DNA from 2 places in the Pseudoalteromonas sp. OF7H-1 genome. Region 1 is predicted to be linked to the other one. Evidence: riboswitches for the same ligand, from Rfam matches in the RefSeq annotation. Region 1 holds a riboswitch; the other holds the start of a gene.
The links. Region 1 has a riboswitch for cobalamin ahead of MHN30_RS17700 (TonB-dependent receptor). Riboswitches for the same ligand answer to the same signal wherever they lie in the genome.
Positions count from the first base shown of each region.

Region 2: another riboswitch for cobalamin. It lies ahead of MHN30_RS00690 (ABC transporter ATP-binding protein); the one in region 1 lies ahead of MHN30_RS17700 (TonB-dependent receptor).

Region 1 covers NZ_JAKRFX010000016.1:253-14,943, forward strand. Annotated here, with positions in the region: gene MHN30_RS17685 (2-dehydropantoate 2-reductase) at 1-803, opposite strand, end outside; gene MHN30_RS17690 (VanZ family protein) at 796-1,146, opposite strand; gene MHN30_RS17695 (YajQ family cyclic di-GMP-binding protein) at 1,299-1,781, shown strand; cobalamin riboswitch at 1,871-2,117, shown strand; gene MHN30_RS17700 (TonB-dependent receptor) at 2,152-4,014, shown strand; gene MHN30_RS17705 (hypothetical protein) at 4,175-5,152, shown strand; gene msrA (peptide-methionine (S)-S-oxide reductase MsrA) at 5,222-5,758, opposite strand; gene MHN30_RS17715 (efflux RND transporter permease subunit) at 5,755-8,853, opposite strand; gene MHN30_RS17720 (efflux RND transporter periplasmic adaptor subunit) at 8,860-9,912, opposite strand; gene MHN30_RS17725 (DUF2982 domain-containing protein) at 10,141-10,845, shown strand; gene MHN30_RS17730 (hypothetical protein) at 10,868-11,200, shown strand; gene MHN30_RS17735 (DUF1566 domain-containing protein) at 11,216-12,901, shown strand; gene MHN30_RS17740 (DUF1566 domain-containing protein) at 12,912-13,415, shown strand; gene MHN30_RS17745 (YggN family protein) at 13,593-14,363, shown strand; gene MHN30_RS17750 (amidohydrolase family protein) at 14,358-14,691, opposite strand, start outside.
Region 2 covers NZ_JAKRFX010000001.1:150,580-165,270, reverse strand. Annotated here, with positions in the region: gene MHN30_RS00755 (hypothetical protein) at 1-607, shown strand, start outside; gene MHN30_RS00750 (hypothetical protein) at 617-895, opposite strand; gene yaaA (peroxide stress protein YaaA) at 892-1,668, opposite strand; gene tal (transaldolase) at 1,941-2,891, shown strand; gene MHN30_RS00735 (DUF3545 family protein) at 3,298-3,489, shown strand; gene ung (uracil-DNA glycosylase) at 3,530-4,198, opposite strand; gene MHN30_RS00725 (cobalamin-binding protein) at 4,195-5,046, opposite strand; gene cobO (cob(I)yrinic acid a,c-diamide adenosyltransferase) at 5,046-5,642, opposite strand; gene MHN30_RS00715 (cobyric acid synthase) at 5,644-7,116, opposite strand; gene cobU (bifunctional adenosylcobinamide kinase/adenosylcobinamide-phosphate guanylyltransferase) at 7,113-7,652, opposite strand; gene MHN30_RS00705 (adenosylcobinamide-GDP ribazoletransferase) at 7,652-8,434, opposite strand; partial or broken gene cobT (nicotinate-nucleotide--dimethylbenzimidazole phosphoribosyltransferase) at 8,434-9,487, opposite strand; gene MHN30_RS00695 (iron ABC transporter permease) at 9,480-10,505, opposite strand; gene MHN30_RS00690 (ABC transporter ATP-binding protein) at 10,502-11,299, opposite strand; cobalamin riboswitch at 11,368-11,496, opposite strand; gene MHN30_RS00685 (histidine phosphatase family protein) at 11,515-12,114, opposite strand; gene nqrM ((Na+)-NQR maturation NqrM) at 12,195-12,407, opposite strand; gene MHN30_RS00675 (FAD:protein FMN transferase) at 12,508-13,539, opposite strand; gene nqrF (NADH:ubiquinone reductase (Na(+)-transporting) subunit F) at 13,648-14,691, opposite strand, start outside.

The sequences.
Region 1 (14,691 bases):
CCGCACATAGCGTCAATTTCTGTGCGCCTGTTATTCGCGAGATCTTGATTCATTGAAGAGCGATTGTTTGCGGTTTGCGCCATTACATTGTAAGCAAGCGTGACTAGCTCGCTAAGCGCTAAGGTTACGCCTGTACTTGCGGCCACAAGCTGTACTTCATTCATTAAATTAAGGATTTGGGCTGCGTATTTGGGCTGTCTTAACTGACCATTTTCGACTTGTTCCAATGCACTTAACGGGTTAATGGCAATATTAACCGCCAGCTTTTTCCAAAGCGTTGGCATGATATCAAACGTGGTTTGGGCATTTTCAAATGTGCTAAACAGTTGCGAGAATACGCGCTGGTAGTGGCATTCTGCTGGTGAATTTAACGGCCCAAACCAAGTTGCACCTTGTCCTGTATGGTGCACAGTGTCTGCGACTTTATAGCCAGCAATGGATGTGCTTAAGAAGTAGGCGGATTGTGTTTTTTCAAGCGCTGCTAACTCACCAGACCAATCTACCATGCCATTATGACTAAGGATTAGCGTGCCATTTTTTGAAAGTACAGGGCGGAGCGCTTGGAGTGCTTCGATGACCTGATATGCTTTAACGGGAATGATTAGCGTATCTATACTGTTGGCAGGGAGTTCTGCAAGTGTTTTGGTGCTGCATGGGATGGTTTGTTGAATACTTGCTGTTTGATAGCGATAAGTCGCCGCGCGTTTATTTCGAGTGATCAGCGTAATTTGATGAGATTGACTAAGGTGCTGGGCGAGCAGTAATCCTATCGCCCCTTCACCTAAAATATGTATGTTAGCCATGTTTTCTGTTGCGCCAACTTGCCCAAATATAAAATAGAACAAAATAACTGACCGCACCGGCTAAATCAGCCAAAAAGTCAGCGGTAGATGCTTGGCGATATGGTAATGAATGCTGCATCCACTCAATTCCTGCACCGTACAAGGACAGTAGCACTATGTGTGTCCATACCTTTACTTTAAAAGCATGGTGAGAGATAAACGCAAGCACAAAAAACACACCAAAATGTGCCACTTTATCGATATTTGGGAACAGCTTTGGAGACAAGCTAATTTCCTTTGCGAATAGCACCGTACATATAATTAAAGAGATAATCAAAAGAGCTTTATAAACGCGCCGTGTCACAATACATCCTACTTCTGTATGACTAAGCGAGCAGTATACCATCGAAAACTGTCCATTGGGTGAACATCCTAATACGCTGTTTAAAAACTTAAAGTAACTCAAATTAGGCATAAACTGCTATAATCGAGCCAAAATGACTTTAGGAGAGAAGCATGCCTTCATTTGATATTGTATCTGAAATTGATATGACAGAAGCAAAAAATACCGTAGACAACGCGGTTCGTGAGCTTGATACACGTTTTGATTTTCGTGGCGTAGATGCGTCAATCGAGCTAAGCGGTGAAATGATTAACCTCAAAGCGGAAGCAGAACAGCAAGTTATGCAATTGTTCGATATGCTAGTGGGTAAAGCGGCAAAGCGTGGCCTAGATGTGGCAAGCTTCGAGTTAAAAGACATTGAGCGCTCTGGCAAATACGTATCGCGTAAGGTGGCGTTAAAGCAAGGCATCGACAAAGAGATGGCGAAAAAACTGGTTAAGCTCATCAAAGACTCAAAAGTGAAAGTTCAAGCATCAATTCAAGGCGATACGGTGCGTGTAACGGGTAAAAAGCGTGACGATTTGCAAGAAACGATGCAACTGGTTCGTACCGGTGAGCTTGGCCAACCATTTCAATTCAAAAACTTCCGCGACTAATTACGCTTTACTTCATTCCAAAAGTGCATAGATTGCACTTTTGGATTTCTAGACGTCCATTGACAATCATTCCGAAACCCAAGACAATAGCCTCGCATTTTCAAGGTGCTGTACACAACCTAGTGTGGTTGCTAAGTGTATAGATAATCGGGAAACTGGTGCGAACACAAGGGAACATCTAATTGCGTTAATCAACAATAAATTGAATAAGACAGTTTATTGCACGTGATTAGCTTGGATCGGTTCTATGCCAGCGCTGCCCCCGCAACGGTAGAGTGAACTGCTAATCTGCAGGTTTACTGAGCCCGGAGACCGGCCTTGAAACAGTCACTTTGTGTTCTTGTACGGTGGGTACAAGTTAGGGGAAACCATGTTAAATAAAACTGCTCTAAGCGCGGCGATAGCGACGGCGCTCTCTTTTTCAGCGTTTGCTGATCAAAATGTTGAACATATCACTGTTACTGCCAATAAATTTGAACAATCTCTAGAAAGCACACTGTCTGCCATTACGGTTATAGGTCGTGCTGAAATTGAAAAAAGCAATGTTCAAGATGTCGTATCGCTACTCGATAATGTCGCAGGTATTCAAGCGGTTAGAAACGGTGGCTTCGGCCAAAGCGTGAGTTTATTCCTACGCGGTAATGATGCTAAGCATACGCTAGTGTTAATTGATGGGGTTCGAGTGACGGATGCAAACTCCGGTGACAATTCGCTCACTAATTTACCACTTAATAGCATCGAAAGGATTGAGATCATTCGTGGTGCCAAAGCTGCGATTTATGGTTCAGATGCCATTGCTGGCGTGATTAATATTATTAGTCGCGAAGGGAATAACAATACTATCGCGCTTACGACTGGGAGTAACAATTACTCCAAGACCGAAGCAACGGTAAATTACAAAAAAGATAAGTTTAGTATTGCAGCTAATGCGGGTTACACTCATACCGATGGCTATGATGTGATAGAGAAAGACCCTGAAGCTGCAATCACAAAAAACCATGACCGTGATGGATATTATAACGGTAATGCCGGTTTAAATGTGCAGTATGGTGATGAAGAAAGTGGCATTTTTAGCTTACGTTCACAGTACAGTGAAGGAGAGGGGGAGTATGACTCTTTTGGTAGTGATGCTTACCGTTTCCATAACTACACCAATAAGTTGGCGTGGAAAAGACGTACTGACAAGTTTAGCCAAAGTGCGTCATACAGCTTAGGTAAGGAACAAAACGTTCAAATCGGTAATAGTGCTGACGATAACGCTTATGTCACCAAACGCAGCCAATTTGAATATCAGTCGCAATATAGTTTAACTGAAGCTTTGATCTTCACGGGTAACTTTACCTTTCTAAATGAAGATGTTGGTGATTCTACCGCCTCTTTTTCAGAGCCTGAGCGTGATAACTTATCTTTAGCACTAGGTGGGTTTTACAACGATGAAAATTGGCTGGCAGAGGTTGTACTGAGAACGGATGATTATGATTTTCATGGTCGTGCAAACACCTACACGGTTGCTGTAGGTAAGCAACTCATGGATGGCCTCAGTGTTAAGTTGAATCATGGTACTGCCTTTAGAGCACCTTCTTTATCACAGGCGTTTGTGATTGATAGTCCTTACTATCTGCCTAACCCGAATATTAAGCCTGAAGAAGCCACTAATAACGAAATTATTGTCACATGGAGCGGCGAGAACTTCCGTGTGGAAGCTGCGGTATACGATAACCGTATTACCGATAAAATCGTTTATCAGCAAAATGATAAATGGAAATACGTCCCTTACAATGTTCAGCGCGCTGACTTTGAAGGTGCTGATCTTTCTGTTGAAATTGAAGACAACTTTGGTATCGAGCATACAGTAAATGCGAGCTATGTGAGTGCTAAAGACGCTGATACCGATAAGCAATTACAGCGCAGAGCGAGACGTACCTTAACTTATTCAGTCAGTAAAGAGTGGGAAAATGTTGACGCAACACTGACCTTAGTCCATAGAGGTAATCGCGACGATAAAGTATGGGGAGCTGAAGGTGCATATACAGTGACTTTACCGTCATATACGCTGTTTAACTTAGCTGCTAACTATACGTTTTTCGACGGATTCAAGTTAAATGGCCGAATTGAAAACTTAACCGATAAGCGTTATTTCAATGCCACAGCGGGCGAAGCAAAAGATGGCTCTTTACTGGGCTATAAGCCACTAGGTAGACAAGCCTACGTTGGTGTGAGCTACAGCTTCTAATGCGTTAACTGCTTTTCAATACCCAGAGTGATCCATCATGAGTAATGGATCACTTTTCTTATTTATCATCTAGTTGCATTACATTTGTAACTGGTGTTCTGCCTTACATGTGGTTGATAATAGCTTTGATTTGTATTATTACTACCTTAAGGAAAAGAACATGAAGTCACTATTATTTGGGTTACTCACGCTTGGGATTGTCACATCAGCACAAGCCTCACAGCCTGAAAGCCAGCTTGAACCTCAATTTTCAACACAATCAATGACGGGCGATTTCGCTTGGTTTAACGCGCCATCGCAAACCTGTAGTCGGATCCGCAGCATGATGTACTATCGTCATCCTGGCAACGATCACCTAACGCCTATATCTGTGCCTGTGATTTATACCGGTGGAGAGTGTTGGTCTACTGGCAGGACAACATCTAGCCAAGGTCCAAAGGAAATGTATACGCAGGTTTCAGATATCATTCATCAGCAATTTTCGAATGTGGAACATAACTACAAAGAGTTGACGACCGATATCGTCAATAATATTGCCGCACAATCTAGCTCAAATAAAGTAAGCCACACGACTAGTCTCTACGGCACTATGCATATGAAAATCGCAGGTAGAGTCGATGCACAAAATAAAGTACCGGTGTTGATCGATGGCTTCGATTTGAAGTCTTACGCTAAGTTTCGTAAGAAGCAGCTTGGGATGAATATTTATATCCATGTCTATATTAACAACGAAAATGTCACCATCAAAGGTAAGTATGATGTACGTACCCAGCAGCTTGAGTTAGATCCTTTAATTTCTAGCTTTAAGCCTGTGGTGACGACAAAAGTAGAGTTGCCGTGGATCCTCGATTTGATAGATACTTTGACTCCAGGGATTTTTGACAAGCTTTATACAGAATTTAGCCGTATTGTGATTGATGTGTTTGAATTCTTGGGTGTGGATATGAGCGAAGATATTCCGCAGGTCATTAAACACAACGCCCAGTTAATCAATTCAGGTGTTGTTCCGCTTAAAGGCTTAGATACCTTAAGACCTGGTGATACTGCGAATTTAGAAATGGAAGTAATGCGTGGGCATTTGCGGATTAAAGATGGCCGCACTAGTTTTTATGTATTTGCTATACCTATGTTGCCGTAAGCCGTAAGCCGTAAGCCGTAAGCCGTAAGCCATAAGCCGAACGCAATCTATTGCGTTCGGCACACAAGTTTAGTGCTTTAAATTTGTCGCAAAATGGCTTTCAAACTTTGCAATTTTAGGGGCAATCATCACACTGCAATAGCCTTGGTTTGGGTTTTCAGTGTAATAATCTTGGTGATAGTGCTCAGCAGGATAAAATTCAGGCGCTGGGCTAACTTCAGTCACTATTTTTTCACTTAACTGGCTTTGAAGCTGCGCAATACAATCTTGAGTTTGTTGCTGTTGCTGCTGGTCATGATAAAACACCACACTGCGGTACTGAGTACCAATGTCGTTACCTTGGCGGTTCAACTGCGTTGGGTCATGCAGAGTAAAAAACATAGTAAGCAAAGTATCAAAGCTGACAATATCGGCATCAAATTGCAGTTGGACTACCTCAGCATGGCCACTGTCTCCCCGACATATCATTTGATAGGTGGGATTATCTGTGTGGCCACCTGTGTAACCTGACTGCACTGACTCAACGCCATTGACGCGGCGAAATGCCGCATCAATACACCAAAAACAACCACCACCAAAAGTTGCGGTTTGTAAATTTGCCATTATACCTCCTGCTCAGGATGTTGTTTCGACTGCTCCTCAAGACGTTTTGTCGTCTCTTCTGGAGATTGCGTCTTCTTAGCTAGTAAAGTATAGGCGGTTGGGATAACAAACAAGGTTAAAATGGTGGCAACACTGACACCGGCAAAAATCACGACACCGATCACCATGCGGCTTTCGAACCCAGGACCTGTTGCAAACACAAGAGGGATGGAGCTCATTACGGTCGTTAGCGAGGTCATAATAATAGGTCGTAATCGCTGCGCTGCAGCATCAACAATGGCTTGTTCGAAGGCAATGCCTTTGTCACGCAATTGGTTAGCAAATTCCACGATTAAGATACCGTTTTTGGCGCTAAGGCCAATCAACATGACAATACCAATTTGGCTATAAATGTTGAGCGTGCTGTCGGTGATAAACAATCCATACATTGCACCAACTAAACCCAGCGGTACGGTGAGCATGATAACCAGTGGATGGACAAAGCTTTCAAACTGTGCGGCTAATACCAAGAACGTAACGGTGAGCGCCAGAATAAACACATAGGTCATCGCTGATGCACCTTCATAAAACAGCTGTGACTCGCCTTTGTAGTCGATGGCGCCGTCGATATCATTCTCTTCGGCGGCAACTTTATTTAAAAAGTCGAGCGCTTGCTCCAGTGTATAGTCGCCAGCGAGGTTTGCCGTGATAGTGATTGCGCGCATACGGTTGTAGCGGTTTAATCGAGAAGCTGTGGCTTCTTCTTTTATGGTGATCAAACTGTCTAATGGCACGAGCTCATCGCTACGAGATTTCACATAAATATCAGAAATATTATCTGGGGCAGAGAAGTCGGCTTTGGTGCCTTTTAAGATCACATCGTATTCTTCACCGCGGTCAATAAAGGTGGTAACACGACGTTGTCCCAGCATGGTTTCTAGCGTTTGGCCGATGGCACTTACCGACACGCCTAAATCTGCGGCTTTGGTTTTATCAATGCTTATCAAAAACTGTGGGAAGGTTTCTTTGTAATCGTGATCGAGACGAACCAGTCCTTTATTTTCTCGTGCGCGTTCTAGAATGCGATCGCGCCATGCAGCTAACTCATCGTAGTCGTTACCTTGCAGTACAAACTCAATGGGACGTGAGTTACCGCCGCCGCCAATACCACGGCGCATAATAGCAAAGGCGCGAATATCTGTAACGTCTTGCATTTTACCGCTGATCTCATCCATGACTTCCCAAGTAGAGCGTTTTCGCTCATCCCAGTCTGGCATGCCGATAATAGCAACACCGCCTTGACCACCCCAACCAGGCACCCGAATAAGCACGCGGCTAAGTTCCTCTGAGTCTACATAAGGTAGTAGGCGCTCTTCAATTTTTGCCATATTTTGCGAGTTGTTTTCGTAGCTTGCCCCTTCTGGGCCATTCATCATAACGAAGAAAGTACCGCGGTCTTCTTTTGGTGTCAGTTCAGACGGGATCTGTTTAAACAGGCTATAGCTGGTAAAACCCGCCAGTGCCAACATCACAATCAGGCTATATTTGCGCGATAAGTTGTCTTGTAAAACTCGGCGATACCCTTGTTCTAGTCGTCCAAATTGACGGTCCATCCACTGACTAAAGCGGTTTTCTTTATTGCTGGGCTTTAATACTTTGGAGCAAAGGGCAGGAGACAAGGTCAACGCGGTAATACTGGAAAACAGCACCGCAGCACTTACTGCAAAGGCAAACTCGGTAAATAGGGCGCCAATACGACCATCCATAAAGACTAAGGGAATAAACACGGCAACCAAAACCAGCGTTGTCGCAATGATGGCAAAGCCTACTTCTCGCGCGCCACGGTAGGCTGCCAGTAACTTGGGTTCGCCAAGCTCGATGCGGCGGTAGATATTTTCTAGCATTACAATGGCGTCATCGACCACCAGGCCGATGGCAAGCACAAGTGCAAGCAGCGTCAGCAAGTTGATAGAATACCCCATGGCCAGTAAGAACATAAAGGTTGCAACTAAGGCTACCGGCACGGTAACAGCAGGGATCAGCGTAGCGCGGATATTGCCAAGGAAGATGTAGATAACGAGTACTACCAACGCCATGGCAATCGCAAGTGTGCTGTATACTTCAGCAATGGACTCACGGATAAAAATAGAAGAATCGTAGCTGTCTTCTATGGTGGTGCCTTGAGGCAGGTTGCGCTTTATTTTTTCAAGCTCTTTACGAGCGTTGTCGACCACTTCTAGCGTATTGGCTTTGGCTTGCTTAACAACACCAAGGCCAATCATATTTTTACCATTACCACGGAAGGTACTTTCGTCGTCAGCGGCTTCAAGTACCACCTGCGCGACTTCACCAAGTCGCACCAAATAGCCTTGTTCACCGCGCTTAATTACTAGGTTGTCAAAGTCTTCTTGAGTCTTATAGCTTCTGGCAATACGAACAGAAAAATCACGGTCAACGGATTCAATTTCGCCAGCGGGTAATTCTACGTTTTCTCTGCGTAGCACTTGTTCAATATCACTGCTTGTGACTCCACGAGCGGCCATCGCCTTTCGGTCTAGCCAAATTTTCATGGCGTATTGACGCTCACCGCCAATGCGTACATTCGATACGCCATCAACAACCGCCAGACGGTCAACGATAAAGCGTTGGGCGTAGTCTGAAAGCTGCAAGGTATCCATGGTTTCGCTATTGAGTACAAACCAAGCGATAGGGCTTTCATCGCTGTTTGATTTCGATACTTCAGGCGGCCTAACTTGTTCTGGTAGTCTATCCAGCGCACGAGAAACGCGCTCACGTACATCATTTGCAGCAGCGTCGATATCACGATCGATATTAAATTCGATAGTGATATTGGAGCTACCGTTGCGGCTACTAGAATTTATGCTTTTGATCCCTTCGATCCCCGAAATCCGGTTTTCTAGTACTTGGGTGATCTTGGTTTCTACTACTTCCGCTGATGCGCCTGTGTAGTTAGTGCTTACACTGACTATTGGAGTTTCAATATCAGGGTATTCGCGCAGCGGTAACATAGTAAATGCCACTAAGCCAAAGGTCAGCAGCAGTAAGTTAATGACGATCGCGAAGATCGGGCGCTTTACCGCCGTATCAGTGATTCTCACGTCGCCTTACCCCTTTACTTCGACTTTTGAGCCTGAGCGGATCTTCAAGGTGCCTTCCGTGATCACTTGTTGCCCTTCTGTAAGCCCTTCATCGATAGCAACCCAGCCGCTAAAGCGAGTTTGCAGGTGTACTTCGCGTTGTTGCGCTTTACCTTGGTCGTCAATGACAAATACAAAATGTTTGTCTTGTCTTGGAATGATGCTTTTTTCTGGCACCACAAGGGCTTGTAATCGAGCTAGTTCAAGTCCCATATGTAGTAGCATACCTGGGCGAAGTTTATGGTCTAGATTGGTGAAGCTCGCTGTCACTCGTACCGAGCGCGTTTGTTCATTAATACGCGGGTCAATATGGGAGACCTTACCGGTAAATAGTTGCTCTGGGTAAGCTTCGCTTTGTGCATTCACTTGCATACCAAGCTGTAGTTGCGCTAGGTATTTTTCTGGTACCTGAAAATCCACTTTAATGATGCTAATGTCATCGAGTGTGGTGATCACTGTATTGTTGTTTACGAAGCTACCAATGGAGACATTTCGAGTACCCAGTAATCCATCGAATGGCGCATAAATGGTCATCTCGGCGAGTTTTGTTTTAGTGGCTTCCAATTGTGCCGTTAAGGTGTCTACCTTTGCTGATTGTGCTTCTAGTTGAGAGCGAGCCGCCGATTGAGTTTTTGCTAGGTCTTTAAGGCGGTTTAGTTGTCTAATTTCTTCTTTTAGCGTCACTTTCAGCGCTTCGATATCGAGTTTCTCTTCGGCATCACGCAACTGGACTAGCTTATCGCCTTGTTTTACTACGTCTCCGTCATCGAAATATAGGGCTGCCACGTAGTCGCTTTGGGCGCTACTCACGTTGATTGCTTGATTTGCTCTAGCGGAACCAATAGAGTGAACAGCAATAATACGTTCTTCTTTGGCTACAGTATGAGCTTGAACGGAGGTTACGGGTGCCGAGTTGCCACTCATCTTGCCTTCCGAGGCTGGTAAATATAAATAGCCGCTGATAACGACTAGCACTACAATGATAAAAGGAAACAGTGCTTTTCCTGATTGATGACGCATAAAAGTGACCCAGATTATAATTTGTCTCTAGTTTACAAAATTAAAGGCTAACAAAGTCTACGGCATATCCTGTAAATTTGTGCATTAAACGAAAATGTAATTCAATTTAAGTGTTTGTACCTAAATTAAATATTATGAAACACAGTCATTCATGTAAACGATGCATCACAATACGTAAATTAGTCGCATGGGCGATCATCATGTATATCTTTTATGTCTGGTATACCCATGCTTGAAGCAAAACTACGTGCAACCGCTGATCGCAATGGCGTTGAATTTATGCTGGTTGGTGCAATTGGATTGGTTGTTATCATGCTTTTTGTCAACTTGCGTGGTACAGCTATTACTATTGTAGAAATATTTCTTGCCAGCGCCATGTTAGTGGCTATTTTTGTTGGCTTTCTTAAAAGTCAGCAACCATATTTTAGTTTATACTTTACAGAACAAGAGTTTAGGTATGTGCATAAATATGGAGCTTGGCCGCTATCCATTGTAAACTTCCACTCCAGCGGCATTCCCAAAGTTCAACAAGGTGTTGAAACACTTGAGTTAAATGCAGTTGGTATTAAACTTAATGATATTGATGCGTTTTTATTAAATTTAACACCTCGACTTGCGGGTAAATTATTGATCGAACAGCGGCATATTTTTTTACAAGCTGTTAAAATGCATTGCGAAAATGGCAACTGCCCATCTGAATGGTTGATAGAAGAAACCGTTTTTCGCTCCAAGGCGGGAAAAGAATATACTGGTTTAATGGCAATGTTTGCAAACCGGATGGATAATTTAAAGACAGTGACGGGATATGATTTATTGATCCCCGCGACTGCCTTAGACAGGGATATTTGGCAATTTTCAGTCATGTTAAACCGCTGGAAACTTAACCCTAAAGAGGTGGTAAAAGCATTGTTAGAAGAACAAACCACCTACTGAAGATGTAACAGGATACACCAATATGAGCTTAGAAACGGCCTATATTAAAAGTGGGCGTAATACCATTATTCACAAAGAGAAGAAGTTAGATCTTGTGATTGTAAATGGTGAAGCACACCCAAAAATCAAGGTGACTGCAAATGGTTTAGTGCCTTTTAAGGAAGACTTACCTAGAAATCGAAGAGAAGCTAAAGAGCGTTATTTAGAGGTCGTCCACGTTTCGAGTATTGATGTATTTGGTGAAGTAAAGCGGTTGTTGTTTATTCAGGCTTTAGACGGCCGAGAATATAAAATAGATTACAGTAAAATTGGCACTAAGTTGTTCGTGCGAATACATCAAGAGAGTTATCTATAATTCATAAGGAATAATATGAATGCATTCAAGGGAAGTTGGGTTGTACTTGCGCTAATATTAACGGGTTGTGGCGGAGGCTCTGGGAGTGATGAACCGAGTCAAGTCAGCGCATCGGTTAACGCGGGTGCTGATGTCCAAGTAACTGAAAAAACAGAAGTCACCTTGAATGCACAAGCATCACCTGCAGGTGGTACTTTTAACTGGCAAGTAATCTCTGGTGCAAACGTCAGTGAATTTCCAATCACGGAGCAACAAGCCGCTTTTGTTGCGCCGGATATCAAAGCCGATGTTAATTTACTTATTCAGGTTGATTATGTTGCGCCTGATGGCAGTCTTGCAAGCGACCAAGTGACGGTTGCTATCAAATCTAACAATCAATTACCTATACCAAGTATCAGCCAAACAGCACCGGAAACATTACCAGCCAAATATAAAGATACTATTGTCCTCAGTGGCGCAGGCTCCTCCGATCCAGATGAAAATGGCCAAGTGGTTGCTTATCAGTGGCAGCAAGTAAGTGGTCCCACAACAATACAGCCAACGGGCTTGAATACAGCTACTTTATCTTTTGTCCATCCATTATTGGCGAGCTCTCAGGCGTCAATCTGGCAGTTGACGGTTACCGATGATGAAGGCGGACAAGCCAGTACTCAGTTTACCCTCGGGCTACTTGCGAATTCGGATGTAGTAGTGGCAGATGCTGGGAGCGACCAGCAAGTGCAAGAGTTTGATGAGGTTACGCTTGATGGTTCAAACAGTGATACTGTATCTGGTCAGAAACAGTGTGTATGGCGGCAAGTGACGCCTGGCACTCAAGTAGCATTAAGTTCTGTTACCGGGTGTTCAACAACTTTTAACGCACCAGATCAAAATATTTTGTCGCAAGTGGAATTTGAGCTGACCGTTACTGATTCGCAAAACCGCTCTGCTACCGACACCGTGCGCATTGATATCGAGAAAAAGCCATTAGGTAAACTAAACGATAGTGGTCAAACCGCGTGTTATAACAATACGGATGCGATCACTTGTAGTATGACGCAGTTTACGGCTCAAGATGCGCAGCGTGGGCGTGATAATTTTGCCACTCAGGTGGCGAAAGAAGGCAGTGGTCGAGCAGGTTTTGACTTTACCAAACTAAATCGCTTTGCGGATGAATTGCCTGATGACGCTACCGACTTTGCTTGCGTTCGTGATAACGTCACAGGACTTATTTGGGAAGTGAAAGAAGCAAGTTCGGGTACATTACCAAATACTTCTTCTCGCAACGCACAAAATAGTTATACCTGGTATGTTGAGGTAGACGGAGCAATTGCCGAGGGGAGTGTTCAGGCCGCCGCAAATACAACCTGCCCGCAGGATAGTCATTGTGGTATTCAAGCTTTGATTGATGAAGTGAATAATCCTGCCGTTGGAGAGCAAAGTTACTGTGGTGGTAACAATTGGCGCTTACCAACTTATATGGAACTACTTGGACTACTAGATTACGGCAGTGCAAGTACCGCGGTGATAGATGAAGCACTTTTCCCTAACTTACCTAGCACAACCACGCTTGGCCATCGCTATTACTGGACCTTGCAGTCGAGTTTAGATGGTACCGGTGGCACGCTGAGAAGAGCTTATGTTATCGATATGGATACGGGCAATGATTTTGCAGTAGAAAAGTCTAGCAGCGCATTTGTTAGGTTGGTAAGGAACCCTTAGGGAGCGTGGTATGAAAATTATTGCAACTATACTATTTACTTTGTCATTTACGGCTGTTTGCCAAGCGCAAACTTGCGTTGGTACCGGCTCCAATACCAGCCGCTATACGATAAACAGTAACGGTACTGTGCTCGATAGCCAAACGGGATTGATGTGGCAGCGCTGCAACTTTGGGCAAAGTTACAACGCAACTGCTCAAAGCTGTGAAGACAATGCTCAGCAACTTACTTGGCAGCAGGCATTGGTGGTTGCCAACGAAGACCAATTTGCAGGGTTTACAGACTGGCAAGTGCCTAACGTTAAAGAACTGGCCAGTATTGTGTATCACGAGTGTGTGACTCCAGCAATAAACATAACGGTATTTCCAACGACCAAAAGTAATAATTATTGGTCGGCAACGACCCAAACGAACCAACCTCAGTTTGCTTGGGTGTATCAGTTTGCTGATGGTAAAAATAATCCAACCATTAAAACTGCGGATGCCTTTGTCAGGTTAGTAAGATACTATCAATAGCCTTTATTAGTGGTATTGATATTGCCCTTGATGCTAACGGGTATGGATCTCTAATATTGCCAGTCAGACACAGCTTGTTACTTTCATCCGTCTAAAATGGCTTTGGGATTGTTTGATCTTTTGGTACTCTCCTGAAGCACCCCTTTCCCGTCTTACATTCTGCACACAGGAGGCCATATGAATCGATTACTCAGCGCGATAGCCTTATCTTGTGCCGTATTGACGTCTTCTGCTCATGCTAACAATAAGTGCGATGTTGAACTTGGGCATGGTCTTATCATCACTGACAACGAAATTCGTATCGTTGATGATGGTCAGACCCGAATTCAAATCAACAATGATAGTCAGCTTTTTATTCTAGGCCGCTGGATTGAGTTAGATCAGGAAGGGGAGAAAGTTGTGCGCGAGTACTCTCTAGGAATACGGGATACAGTTCCTGAGCTGGTTAATCTGGCGACCGATGGCGTCAACCTCGGATTGAGTGCGATTGAGCAAGTAGTTGAGGGGATGTCCGACAAAGAACCTGAAGTGCTCAAAACGCAGTTGCAATACGTTGAACGTGCGCTGATGGATAAGTTTAAGCGTGGAGATGATTTCTTTTTTATCGCACCACAGTCACTTTCTAAAATTGATGATTTCTTTACTAAAGAGATCAGTCAAAAAATTCACTCTGCTGTTCATGGTTCGTTGGGCTCTATTTTAGTCTCTTTGGGGGATGCGTTTAAATCTCGCGAAGGGAATATCGAAGATCGCATTAACGATATGGGACAACGCATGGAGATTATTTCGAAAGAGATAGATAAATCGCTGCAGAAAAAGGCCCATCAATTAGAAGAAAAAGCGGCAGAATATTGCGAGTGCTTAAACACCTTAGATCAAACGGAAGAAAAACTACAGCGCATAGTACCTGAGCTAGTTGCTTACGATCTCGTCCAGATCCGCTCATAATCCATAGCAACTTTTGGCATTGTCTCGGCTGAGTTTATGCCAAGTTGACGATATGCCTATCACGTCTAAATAATCCTGCCATATTTGCCAATAGCTTTTTTGCATAAGAGAAACCGGATAATTCGAACCTAGCATTAGGCTCTCTTCTCCCGCATGTGTGATTAAGTGAGTAAGCCACTCAGAGAGTGTGAGTGGGTTTGCTAACATTTCGTGGCCAGAGCACTTGATCATGACATTATTAAGCGCTCCAATGCGCCTTAATATATCTGTACAAGGACTGTTAGCGTCAATAAAACCAGCATGGTTAAATACGATTTTAAGGTCAGCT
Region 2 (14,691 bases), on a different contig from region 1:
AGAACGTTTATCTGTGCTCAGAAATTACATGCTTAAAGAGAATGCCGAGCTCAAAAAAGTATGGGGTTCGCTACGCGATGAGTACTTTCAAAATGCGATGTTGGTGGGAGATTGGTATATAGATACCGCAAACGATACGGTGAATGCAAACAAACCCAGAGTTGAAATCAAACCCATCGCACAATCAGGCTTTTCAGCCATCACTAATTTCGAGCAGTTTGTGAAGATTGCTCGCGCTTACTGGCAAGTGGAGGTGTTTAAAAACACAGCCTTTCCAGCCATCGCGCCTTATTTACCGTTAATTTGTGTCAACGCAAAAGGCGCTACTTGGTTAGCTGCGGCCAATGACGATATGATCAAAGTCGCTACCAACAGTGAGTTTAGGTTATCTGAGCAAATCCTCTGTCAGCTGCCAGAGCCTGACACTAACCTAGTATCTCGCTGGCAGCAGACCCTAACTGGCATCGATGCTTTAGATGACATCTTATTGCAGACAGGAAAGCCCGAGGGGTTTTGCCAACTTTACAGAGCTGCCGAAAAAGCAGCGGATTTAGCATTTAGAGACAGAGTTGTACGCGCCTATATGAGCTTACCCAAAGGCGCGTAGCGTAGTGAATTAGAAGGAAGCGGGATAAGTCGGTTTTTCGTCCGTAATTTCCCATTTATCTTCTGTTGGTCTATCCACTCGACATTGATTTTGCTGTTGGAAACACCTGTCCTCACAGTTTTGTACTTGCATCGGATCTGAGTAATCTCTGCGACAGCTCATAGAACACGAACGTGAATCACCTTCGCAATCGACCGGCACATTGCTGACTCTAGTTGTAAAATGTCCACTACAGCCGCTAACAAACACAGCGGCGAACACTGCTGCTACCCATAATTTTGTTGTCATTGTTCTGCTCTCAAAAACACCGGTTCTTGGGCCTTTTGCGTTGCTTCTTCACTAAAGCGGTATCCTGCAATATCAAACGCTTTCAGGCTTTCCAAATCCGATACTTGGTTCTCAATGATATACCTTGCCATCATACCGCGCGCTTTTTTCGCGTAAAAACTGATGACTTTGTATTGACCATTTTTACAATCTTTAAAGATAGGAGTGATAATGTCGCCTTTCAGCGCTTTCTTATCTACCGCTTTAAAGTACTCATTTGAAGCTAAGTTTACCAAGTATTGTGTTTGTGCCCCTTCCATGACCTTATTCAGTTTTTCAGCGATAATCGTGCCCCAAAACTCATACAGGTTTTTGCCACGCGGGTTACTTAACTTTGTACCCATTTCTAAACGATAGGCCTGCATTAAGTCAAGTGGTTTTAGGATGCCATACAGCCCAGATAAGATACGTAAATGATTTTGCGCATAATTTAAATTAGCCTCAGTTAGGCTTTGTGCTTCTAAACCGACATACACATCGCCATTAAAAGCAAAAATAGCTTGTTTAGCATTGTCTTGTGTAAAAGGCTCTGACCACTCGGCAAACCTTGCCGCATTTAAGCCAGCGAGCTTGTCGCTTATCTTCATTAAGCTACCGATCTGCTGTGGTGATAAATCGCGACAAACTTGAATAAGTGACTCGCTATGCTCCAGCAGCTCTGGCTGTGTGTGCATCTTGGTTGGTGCGGGTGTTTCATAGTCTAGGTTTTTCGCTGGAGAGATAACTGTGATCATGGTTTGCCTATTGACTTAGCTAGTAATTAATGTCAATTTCAACACTATCCCCAAGTAACTTCAAGTGTTTGTCCGCTTTCACTTGGGTTTAAGCAATTCGCTGTTAAAGTACAGCTTCGCTTTACAACTCGACCTTATATAACAATAACCCTAAATAACGAGTGTGATATGTCGCCCGATACGGACATATGACCTATTCAGCTATTTAATGGTGTTGCAACATAAGGCGTCTAATATCACTTCGCTGTTATCAATATTGGAATGAGGAACACATGACTTCAGCATTAGATAGGCTAAAACAACATTCATCAATCGTCGCTGACACCGGTGACATTGAAGCCATCCGCAAGCTACAGCCTGAGGATGCAACAACTAACCCTTCTCTTTTACTTAAAGCGGCAGAGACGCCTGCTTATCAGCCTTATCTAACAGAAGCTTGGGATTATGCCAAAGCCAATGAAAGTGACGCTGAAAAGCAATTAGCGCTTGCTTGTGACTATTTTGCCGTTGTGATTGGTAAAGAAATCGCAAACTCTGTGCCGGGATATATCTCAACCGAAGTAGACGCACGTTTATCTTTTGATACCGAAGCAACTATCGCAAAAGCAAAAACGCTATTAAATTTATATGAAGCGCAAGGCGTAAGCAAAGACAAAATCTTGATTAAGATTGCATCGACTTGGGAAGGTATTAAAGCCGCTGAAGCACTGGAAAAAGAAGGTGTTAAGTGTAACCTAACGTTGCTATTTAGCGAAGCGCAAGCACGTGCATGTGCCGACGCAAACGTATTTTTAATCTCACCATTTGTTGGGCGTATTCTAGATTGGCACGTTGCCAACGGCCTAGAAAAACCAACTGACCCACTACAAGATCCGGGTGTACAATCTGTTCGTAGTATTTTTGAATTCTATAAACAGCACGGTTATAAAACCGTTGTAATGGGCGCCAGCTTCAGAAATACAGGTGAAATTCTAGCCCTAACGGGTTGCGATAAGCTCACGATTAGCCCTTCTCTATTAGAAGAGCTTGCTGCAATGCCTGCAAACGAAGATTACCTACTTGAGGCTGACTTTACGCCTAAAGCAAAACCTGCTGCGCTTAGCGAAAGTGAGTTCCGTTGGTTACATAACCAAGACGCAATGGCTACAGAAAAGCTTGCTGAAGGTATTCGCTCATTTGCCGATGCACAAGAAACATTAGTCGCACGCTTTAAAGCACTGTAAGTGCCTTAAACATTCGATTTCGAAACGCCGCATATTGCGGCGTTTTTGTTATCGCTCTCAATACAACCCCTTCTGAACACCTCCTAGATATCACCCGAGTTGACCTTCATCAAACTGTCACTTGCTTTTAACCCAAAAGACACAATTGTGTTTTATTTTTATCCCGTCTGTGGTATATCAATATCACTTGAAGTGAAAATTGATGCCGCTACTTTCTGGTTTTGGTACAAAAAGCAAGCAACGCGGGGTTGTTTGTAGCGTACTTTAGCTATCAGACTTTTATCGGTTCCTCATATTGAGGTTTGCCAAATAGTATGAAGAAATCAACGGTGTCATTGCAGTTGTAGTGCTAACAACAGCCAAAGCAAATGCCACTTTAGGTTGTTTTTATCAATAGGAGATTTTCATGGATACCCTAGACGAGTTATTAGAATTATTAGAAAGTCCGGATACTAGGAAAAAAACTTCATCTAAGGGCAAAAAAAGAAAATGGCGTGAAATTGAAGCGCTAAAAGATAAACAGCGACTACGCAAAGAACTACAGGAATTGGATATTTTCGCAGACAGTGTTGATTTAGACGAATTTGATTTTAACTAAAAAGAGCGCCCTTCACGGCGCTCTTTTTGGTTTTTATCTGCTATAGCTCGGCCAATCGCCAATCGATTGGCTGCTTACCCATTTGGGTGAGCAGCTGATTAGTTTTACTGAAATGGCCACTACCAAAAAAGCCGCGATGTGCTGAGAGCGGCGAAGGGTGTGGTGCGTGTAAAACATGGTGACGGTTTGTATCTATGCTTTTACCCTTTTTCTGGGCGTGTGAGCCCCAGAGTAAGAAAATCACACCTTCGCTGTGGGCATTAAGCCTTTCAATCACTACATCTGTAAAGCGCTCCCAGCCCAAATGCTTATGTGAATGGGCTTGGCCTTGTTCTACCGTCAACACCGTATTTAACAGTAGTACGCCCTGTTTAGCCCAGTCAATTAGGTAGCCGTGATTAGGTATGCGAAAGCCGTCAATATCCTGCACCAACTCTTTATACATATTATTTAACGACGGCGGCGGCTTAATCCCTGGCAACACAGAGAAACATAGACCATGAGCTTGATTGGGTCCGTGGTAGGGATCTTGCCCTAAAATCACCACTTTAACCTGATCAAAAGGCGTGACTTTGAACGCGTCAAATACCTGTTCATGGGGCGGAAACACATTTATACCTTGAGCACGACGCTCTGCCACGTAATCCATGGTTTGTTTAAAGTAATCTTGTTGTTTTTCCTGACCTAACACGTCACTCCACGTTGTCATGCTTCACCTTTTTTCATCATATTATAATGGCTTCGAGAAACGTCGAGTTTACCACATAAATCCGATATTCCCTCGAGCATACGATAGCTATAACGATGGAGCAGATCGGCATCCACCGAAATAGTTTGTTGGTGCTTTACCGCAGGGATCGACGGCCATTGCTGCCATGCAATTGACTTAACTTCTTGTTTAGTCTTTTCTTCTGGGATCACAATCACTTGTGGTGATTTCAACAGAACATTCTCAATGCTAATTTGCGGATAGTCCGTGGTGGCGTCGGCAAAAACATTTTTCACATTACACACAGTAAATACTTGCTGTAACCAACTTTCGCCTCCCACTGTCATTAGCGGTGATGGCCACAATTGATAAAATACAGCTAAGCTAGCGCTTTGTGTATACTGGGCTTTTAGCTCATTTAAACGTTTAGTAAATAAATCAGCCTGTTGCTGAGCTTGGGCTCCAAAGCCAGTAATTTTACCTAGGCGTAGCAACTCCTCGGGTAGTTTATCGAGATATTTCGCTTCACTATAAATCACCTCAACACCAAAGCTTTCGAGCTTTTCAAGCATAGGAACGTGACTTGCATTTTTCCACGCAATGATAAGATCAGGCTTAAGTGCCAAAATTTTCTCAACCGAAATGCCTTGATAGTCACCAACTTGAGGCAGTTGCTTGGCTGATTCTGGATAATCTGCATAGGCTACCGTGCCTACAACCCGCTCCCCAGCTCCTATTGCATAAAGATTTTCGACAATATGAGGCGCAAGCGCGATGATCCGCTCTGCGGGCTTAGCACTAACGCTAAAGGCAAAACCTAGAACAATAAATAAGGCGAATTTTAGCATCAGTAGTCAAACCCTTTTTGCGCCTTAATGCCGGCCTCAAACGCATGCTTCACATTACGCACTTCGCTCACGGTATCTGCAAGCTCGGTCAGGCGTCGATGTGCACCGCGCCCAGTTACAATCACTGATTGCATGGTAGGACGGTTTTCTAGCGCCGTTATGACTTCGTCCAAATCTAGATAGTCATAGCTCAACATATACGTAATTTCGTCAAGCAATACCAAATCGATGCTTTCATCTTGTAGCCATACTTTTGCTTGCTGCCACGTCGCCTGCGCAGCAGCAGTGTCAGTTTCACGGTTTTGCGTTTCCCATGTAAAGCCCGTTTTCATGACAGCAAATGGCACGCCGACTTTTTCGAGCAAATTGCGTTCACCGCAATCCCAGGTTCCTTTAATAAATTGTACAACCGCAGCGTTCATACCATGACCGACACAGCGTGCAACGGTGCCAAAACCAGATGTTGACTTACCTTTACCGTTACCTGTGATCACTTGTAAAATGCCCTGCTCTTGCTGCGCTGCGGCAATTTTTTCATCGACTTGTTGTTTTACTTTTTGCTGTCGTTGCTGATGCTTATCTTGTTGTTCGCTCATGTTATTCCTCAATTATTTTCATCAATTTTTGCCAATCTAAATGTGCTTCACAGCTGTCGGCAAGACGCGTAATTTGCTGCTCTCTGTGCTTCGCTAAATCAATCGCGGCTGTACCCGCTTGCTTACTACCGGCCCAAGACAAGATAGCCTGTGTCGCGGCGACCGTATCAAATAAACCATGTAAATAGGTGGCTGCAATTTGATTATCTCGAGAGATAAAACCGTCCTGCACACTGTTATTTGGATGTGTGTTAAATCGCAAGAATGGCACCTCGAGTGCCGCTCCAGAAGAAATCCCTGCATGGATCTCGTAACCACAAATTTCAGCACTTTGCTCATCCAATTGGCAAATGCCAGATACTTGCGTCAGTACTTTTTGCTCTGAGAGTGTGGTCTCAAAGTCAGCCAGACCAAGCCCAGCGACTTCACCGAGTGTTGATTCCACCGCATTTGGATCTCTGATGAACTTACCTAACATTTGCAAACCGCCGCACACACCTAGTACCTTACCACCGTACCTCAGGTGCCGTTTGATTTCTTCTGCCCAACCCTGTTTGCGCAAGAAGGTTAAATCGCTCAACACATTTTTGCTGCCAGGCAGAATGATTAAGTCACAAGGACCTATAGATTCTTGATAGCGTACGTAACGCAAATCCACTTCAGGGTTTAAGCGCAAGGTGTCAAAGTCGGTGTGATTGCTAATATGAGGAAATAGTAAAACCCTGACGCTTAACGATCCCCGTTCACAGATATTGTCCACCGTCACCGCATCTTCTGCATCGAGCGCTAAGCCATGCAAATAGGGCAATACCCCAAGTACAGGCTTACCCGTTTTTTGCTCGAGCCAGTCAAGTCCAGATTGCAATAACGCAATATCACCACGGAAGCGATTGATCACAAACCCTTTAACCAAGCTTTGTTCATAGTCACTTAATAGCGCAAGTGTGCCAACCAAGTGTGCGAACACCCCGCCTTTGTCGATATCAGCGATAATGATCACGGGGCACGCGACTTCACAGGCAAACCCCATATTGGCAATGTCATTTTCACGCAGATTGATCTCAGCTGGGCTCCCCGCCCCTTCCACTATGCACAGCTCAAATTGTTCGCTGAGGCGTTGATGTGAGGAAAGTACGGCCTCCATCGCTACCTTTTTGTAGTCATGATAAGCGGCTGCTTCCATATTGCTAATGGCTTTGCCGTGAATGATCACTTGAGCGCCAGTGTCAGAGTTTGGCTTAAGCAAAATAGGATTAAAGTCTGTGGATAGCGGGACTTTTGCGGCCTCGGCTTGGAGTGCTTGTGCCCGGCCAATTTCACCGCCACAAGGTGTGACAGCACTATTTAGTGCCATATTTTGCGGCTTAAAAGGCGCAACCGATAAGCCTCTTCGTTGCAGCACCCGGCAAAGTCCCGCAACCAGTGTACTTTTACCGGCATCCGACGTGGTACCCTGCACCATTAAGGTTTTCATACGTCTTGACCTTTTAAACATTGTGGCAAGCCTGCAATAACAAAATCGACTCTGTCGGCCACTTTAGCAATGTCTTGATGGAGCCAACCAGACTCATCAACAAACTCACGGCTTAGCTCGCCAAGCGGAATTATCCCATGCCCCACTTCGTTACTCACCAAAATAACAGTGGCAGCACAGCTTTCTAGTGCCGCCAGCACATGTTCTTTTTTGTCTATGGTCGCGGCTTTGCCCATTTCGCATAAGCCAAAACTCAGCCATAAGGTCAAACAATCGATAAGTAACAGCGCATCTTCGCGTGCAGTAGCAATAAGCTTATCAATATGCCACGGCTCTTCCACTAGCTGCCAGCGGCTATCACGCTGCATCTGGTGAGCAAACACGCGGCTTTTCATTTCTTCATCTTGGGCTTTTGCAGTTGCAACATAGTAAAGTTCGTTCACCGCACCTTGCTCTAACAATAGAATAGCGCGCTGCTCTGCCAAGCGACTCTTGCCTGAGCGAGCACCGCCCAGTATTAACTGTATTTGTGCCATTAGAGATGACCCACAATAAAAAGCAAAATAGCAAGCTCAGCAAGTTGCTGCGCAGCCCCTAAACAGTCTCCGGTGTAACCACCGAGTTGCGCGTTAAACCATTTAATGCACACAAGTCTTAACACAAATAAGCAAGTACACAGCATCAGCAAGTCGAACAGTGAAAGCGCAAGCCATGGCCAACAAAAAATTAAAATCGCGGTGGTAGTGAGCGTAAGGCGAGTCGCCGCAGCACTTGATAGATGTTTCGCTACCGGCTTAACTTTGCTCAGCTCATCAGCCTGTACATAGTTAAGCGCACCGATTAAAGACACCGCAAAGGCACGGCTTAGGCTATGGGCTAAAATAAATGCAGCGAGTGTCACTGCAAAGTCATTAAAGAGCATGGTCAAAAGCGAAAACTTGGCCATTAACAGTAATATCAGCGCACAACTACCGTATGTACCAAGGCGGCTATCTTTCATGATCTCAAGCTTTTGTTCACGGCTCCAGCCACCGCCAAAACCGTCAAAAACATCGGCAAGACCGTCTTCATGGAAAGCGCCGGTAAGTAAAATACTCGCAGCCAGTGCAACGACGGCGCCGAACATTGGCGACACACTACTACTGGCAACATAGCCAAGTATGGCCGAGAAGCCACCAACAAATAAACCAACTAAAGCAAAGTAACCACTCACTTCGTTAAGTTCATCAGATGAAGGGGCAGGATCCAAATGAATTGGCACTCGCGTTAAAAATACCACAGCAAGCTTAAACAGTCGCCACTCTTGTTGCCACTGCATTATGCGTCTACCACTTGCGTAACATGGGCATCGGCAAAGCTTGCCATTTCGCAAAAAAAGCCTAGCGCAGCTTGTAATAATGGAAGCGCTAGAGCGGCGCCCGTTCCCTCACCCAAGCGCATATCTAAATGCAGTAATGGCTCAGCGTTTAACTGCTCCAACATTAACTTATGGCCTTGCTCCATAGAGCCGTGAGCAAACACCATATATTGCTTACTATGCGGTGCTATTCTACTTGCCAACATAGCCGCTGCGGTGGAGATAAAGCCATCCACTATAATCACTTTTTGTGCCCGAGCAACCGCCAGCATGGCACCAACCATTTGCACAATTTCAAAGCCACCCAGGCGCTGCAAAATTTGTTCTGGCGTCGCAAGCTTATCTTGATGATATTCTAGAGCCTGTTTGATAAGTGCCCGTTTTTTGCAAAGCGTTTCATCGTCAATGCCTGTACCACGCCCCACACATAATTCCACACTCGCCCCGCTAAGCGCCGCTAAAATTGCAGCTGCAGAACTGGTATTGCCAATCCCCATTTCACCAAAAGCAATCACGTTGCTACCCGCTTCAATAGCGGACATCACCACTTGCTCTCCATATTCAAGTCCTTGCTTGAGCTGCATTTCGCTCATCGCGGACTGTTTATGGAAAGCATGAGTAATATCGCCAAGTCGCTGTGAGCGCAAATTCGGCGCAGGCTCACATGGCACTAATGTGCCACAGTCTACTACGGTTAACTGCCAACCAAGTTGTCGACAAAAGACGTTGATCGCGGCCCCCCTGCACAAAGTTTGCAACCATTTGTCCAGTCACCTCGCTTGGCGCAATAGAAACCCCTTGGCTTGCAATACCATGGTCACCCGCAAAAACAAACATTGCAGGGCGTATTATTGCTAACTGCTCTATGTCTAATTGCGTCTGCCCTTGTGAGAAGATCTGTACTAGCTGCGCAGCCAAGGCTTCAAGCTTACCTAGCGCACCTAGCGGTTTGGTTTTTAAGTCAATGCGCTGTTGAATAAGCGTGTTTAAGCGAGTATCTAACGGTTTAACCATGGGTAACTCCGACGCCTCCAGAGCGGCGATTTTTGAAAATAAGCAATGCTAAGAAGAACACGCTGCCAATGGCAGCGGTGATCACACCCACAGGAAGTTCCTGATTATCGATAAGCGTGCGCGACAATACGTCCACCCATAGCATCAAAAGCGAACCGCACAGCGCGGTGGCCACAAGCCCAATCACCTTTGCTTGCGAGATAAAAAAGCGCACGATATGCGGGATCATCAAGCCTACAAATCCGACTCCGCCGCACGCAGCCACAAGTACTGCGGTGAGTAAGGAGCTCAATAACAACATACCTATTCGCACTCGTCCTACATTCACGCCAAGCGTGGTGGCACTCTCATCTCCGAGCAACAAGGCGTTGAGTGGCCGACGCATCACTAAAAGCGTGATAAAACTCAGTAGCACGACCAAACATGGAAGCCATAGCCATTGCCAGCTCGCCCTTGCAAACGAGCCTAGATTCCAAAACAAGATTGCACTGATGGCTTGAGGGTCACTCCAATAAAGCAACAAGCTGGTAAAGGCACTGAACAGAAAAGAAAGTGCAACGCCCGCCAAGAGCATAGTTTCCACCTGCTGTAGCGCATTGCGATTTGCCACAAATAAAAGTAGCAAGATAGACAGCAAACTTCCGACAAATGCAGCCCCAGACATCATTAGGCTAGACTGTGCACCAAATAGCGCGATAAGCACCACCACACCGAATGAAGCACCTGAAGAAATACCAAATAAATAAGGATCAGCTAGAGGGTTACGCGTCACGGTTTGTAAAATAAGGCCCGCTATCGCCAGTCCTGCTCCCGCACTCATCGCCAGTAACGTCCGTGGCAGACGAAGTTCAACTACCACCCGTTGTTGAAGTACGTTGGGATCAAAATTAATAATCGCTTGTATAACCGTATGCCAAGATAAATCAATCGCACCGATCTTAAGTGCCATCAGCATGCTAAAACAGCACAAGCTCAATAGCAGTATCGATATCAACGCGATCCGCTTTGCGGCAATCATAATTGATACCCGTAATAAAAGCGTATATGTGGGATCTCACTGTTATTTGGCGGATGGCAGACAGTAGAAACCTCTGCACATACCCCAAAAACTTGGCTTAATAGGCTTTCGGTAATGACTTCAAGTGGCGACCCATCTGCAACAAGCTCACCGTTATTTAATACTAATAAGCGGTCGCACAAGGCGCTAGCCAAATTTAAGTCGTGAAAAGACGCAATGATAGTAACACCAAGCTGTTTGGCCAGCTCCATAATTTGGATTTGATATTTAATGTCCAAATGGCTGGTGGGCTCATCCATTATCAATACTTGAGGCGCTTGCACCATAGCACGTGCGATCATTGCCCTTTGCTTCTCCCCACCAGACAAGGAGCTAAAACATTGCTCCAATTTATGGCTCAATCCAACTTGCTCAATGGCATGTAAGATTACCTGTTTTTCAGCGGCCGTCGTTGTCGCGAGCAGTGATTTGTTCGGTGTTAGCCCCATCAATACCATATCAAATAATGGCAGAGTAAACTCAGCGGGGATCTCTTGTAGCACTACAGCAACATGTCTCGCGTAGGCTTTACGTCCATAACTAGCTAACGGCTTACCATTGAAAAGTAGCGCCCCAGAACTTGGTGCTGTGTATTGATATAAAGTGCGCAGCAAAGTCGACTTTCCAGCACCATTCGGTCCGAGCAAACCAATAAATTCACCCGAATTAATAGCAAAGCTGAGTGCCTTTAAGATGGCTTTACCACCAAGCTGCACGCTAAGTTTATCGACTTGAAACTGTGGAGTGACTGCCATAGCACCTCTGATTGGGCACGGCAAAGTAGTAGCTTATAGACAAGCGACAACTTTGACTTAAGTCTGCCCGCTTAAGTATATGGATAGGCCTTGGTATCTGACTTATGCAAGAGGCAAGGCTCAAGCACTTACAGTTGCGGGGACAGTTGAGGACTCACACCTCATTCCCAATATCTGCCTATCACGAAATTTGCAATATTATGAAGTCTAGACGTCTAAAATACAACTTTTGGCCAAGCCGTTTGGCTACTGTCGTAAAACACCTCAACTTTTACTATACCCGCATAAGGAATATCTATCTTCGATTGGTATGCAGTAAGCTCAGGCGATAGGTCAAGAATAAGTGCTACAAGCGCTTTTATTACTCCAGCATGCGCTACGACGGCGGTACACTCTTCACTTGGCGACGCCAAAATGCTGTGCCACCATGTGGCGACCCGATGATGGAAATCATACATAGACTCGCCCTCAGGAGGCGTGTGCAGCCAAGGGTTTTGCCAAAAATCGCCAATACTTGGAGATTGGGTTTCTCGCCAAAGCGTATCATAGGATTGTCCATCCCATAATCCAAAATCAAATTCGGCGAGATTTGGCTCCACCTCAACGGGGAGTTGATACTGCTTTGCAAAGGCTGTAGCAGTATTCAGACAGCGCTTCCTTGGAGAGCTAATAATACGCCGCAGGCCACTTAGACTCGTTAACGATTGCAGCAATTGCTGAGCGCCTATGGTACTGAGTTCGGGATCTGTCACTCCAAGTAAATGGCCTGATAGGGTCGTTTCACCATGACGAACAAAATATAGCTGCCGCTGCATTTTTACTTAACCTAAGGTTTGTTACCCAAAAAGCAAAAACGCAAGCTAAGCTTGCGTTTTCAATTAATATCATTCTACGGTTACAGGATCTGGTTTTCTTTCCACATCTCTTCTTTTGCTAACCGCTTTTTGCGTTTGTCGCATGGATCGTCGCAATCACAAATTTTGTCAATGCCCATTGAGCCCAAACCACCACAACTACTGGCCATGGATTTCTTTTGTACGATAACGCCTACAGCCATCGCAACAGCGATAAGCATAAGTAAACCGAAAGTAAGGAGGAATAAAGACATTATCTAGCCCCTTTTATTGCTACATTGAATTGAGTGACGACGCGCAAATTATACGCTTTCATGGCGTCACTCACAATTAAATTATGGGGTGTTGTTCAGCTTAATTCAAGTACGGCTTAAATGCTTCACTCGCGTAACTCTTGATCCCTTCAGGACTTTTATACATCAAATACACGGGGAGTTGATGCTCAGTGGCATACGCCTTTGCACGCTCCGTGCCCATCACAGTCAATGCCGTCGCTAGGCCATCAGCTGTCATCGCAGATGGATGTAGTACCGTTACCGATACCAGCTCATGTTTAACTGGGCGACCCGTTGTAGGGTCAATGAGGTGTGTAAAGGTTTCACCGTCCATTTCATAAAAAATACGGTAGTCTCCTGAAGTTGCAATACCATTTTTGCCGGGCTCTATCACGCGGTGAATTTGGCGTTGACCAACAGGCGCATCGGGTTTCTCGATAGCAATACGCCACTCACCATCCGGCTTCTTGCCAGAAACGCGAAGCTCGCCACCGATTTCAACCATATAGTCATGAATATCATGACTCTCAATCACCTCAGCGACCTTATCTATGCCATAACCTTTAGCGGTTGCAGAAAATGATAATTCCAGCCCCGCAACTGTTTTCGCAAGACCACGGTCATTTAAAATAAGCTTATCAACACCGATACGAGTGCGCATATCGTCTAACTCGGCCTGTGACGGACGCATTGTTGGTCTTTTGTCAGGACCAAATCCCCACAAATCGATAAGCGGTCCCATCGTAACATCAAGCGTTTTGGTCGACTTTCCAAGGCGGATAGATTCAGCAACTACCAAGCGAAAGTCTTCACTGATAGACATAACAGTATTTGCGGCTAAACGGTTGAACTGGTTAATCTCAGAATCTGGGATATAGGTGGACATAGATTGATTAACAGCCTTTAATGCTTGCTCAACCTCCTCATGCAACTGCGCTTGTTCGAGCGGCTTTTCACCGGGGAATACCTTGATGTTGTAAGTCGTGCCCATGGTTTTACCAGTCAGCACGATTTCCTTGGCTTCAGGTTTAGCGTCTTGGCACCCTGTTAAAAAAACGAATAAAAACGAAATAATAAAAAATCTAGATAAAAAAGCGTAACTTGCTTGCATCAGAATTCCCTGAGTTTAGTACCAACGGGTATAAAAAAGCCCTCGAGCAAAGCATTTTGCTGGAGGGCTTATATTCTAACTTAAGTTCATTGTTAGACCGAAACCTAATTAACCACCGAAGTCATCAAGTAGGATGTTTTCGTCTTCAACACCTAAGTCTTTAAGCATGTTAATAACTGCCGCGTTCATCATTGGAGGACCACACATGTAGAACTCACAATCTTCTGGCGCTTCATGGTCTTTAAGATAGTTTTCAAAAAGTACGTTATGAATGAAGCCCGTGTAACCTTCCCAGTTATCCTCTGGTTGAGGATCTGAAAGGGCAACATGCCATTGGAAGTTATCATTTTCTTCAGCTAGACCGTCAAAGTCTTCCACGTAGAACATTTCACGCTTAGAACGTGCACCGTACCAGAAAGACATCTTACGCTTAGAGTTAAGACGCTTAAGCTGATCGAAGATGTGTGAACGCATTGGCGCCATACCAGCACCACCACCAACAAATACCATTTCAGCATCTGTGTCTTTCGCGAAGAATTCACCGAATGGACCAGAAATAGTAACCTTATCACCTTCTTTAAGTGACCAGATGTACGATGACATCTTACCACAAGGTAATGTTAGGTTATTTGGCGGCGGAGTTGCGATACGTACGTTTAGCATGATGATGCCAAACTCTTCTGGGTAGTTAGCCATTGAGTACGCACGGATAGTTTCGTCGTCAACTTTAGACTCTAGCTTAAAGAAACCAAAACGTTCCCAGTCAGCACGATATTCTTCAGGAATATCATAGTCTGCATATTTAACATGGTGAGCTGGTGCTTCAATCTGAATGTAACCACCGGCACGGAAAGGTACAACTTCACCTTCAGGGATGCCTAGTTTTAGCTCCTTGATGAAAGTTGCTTTGTTATCGTTAGAGATAACTGTACATTCCCACTTTTTAACACCGAAGATTGATTCTTCAACTTCGATTTCCATGTCGTTTTTAACGTTAACCTGACACGCTAGACGACAGCCTTCACGTGCTTCACCTTTAGAGATGTGGTCAAGTTCGGTTGGTAGAATATCACCACCCCCCTCTTTAATATGTACGCGACACTGGCCACATGAGCCACCGCCACCACATGCAGACGATACGAAAATACCCGC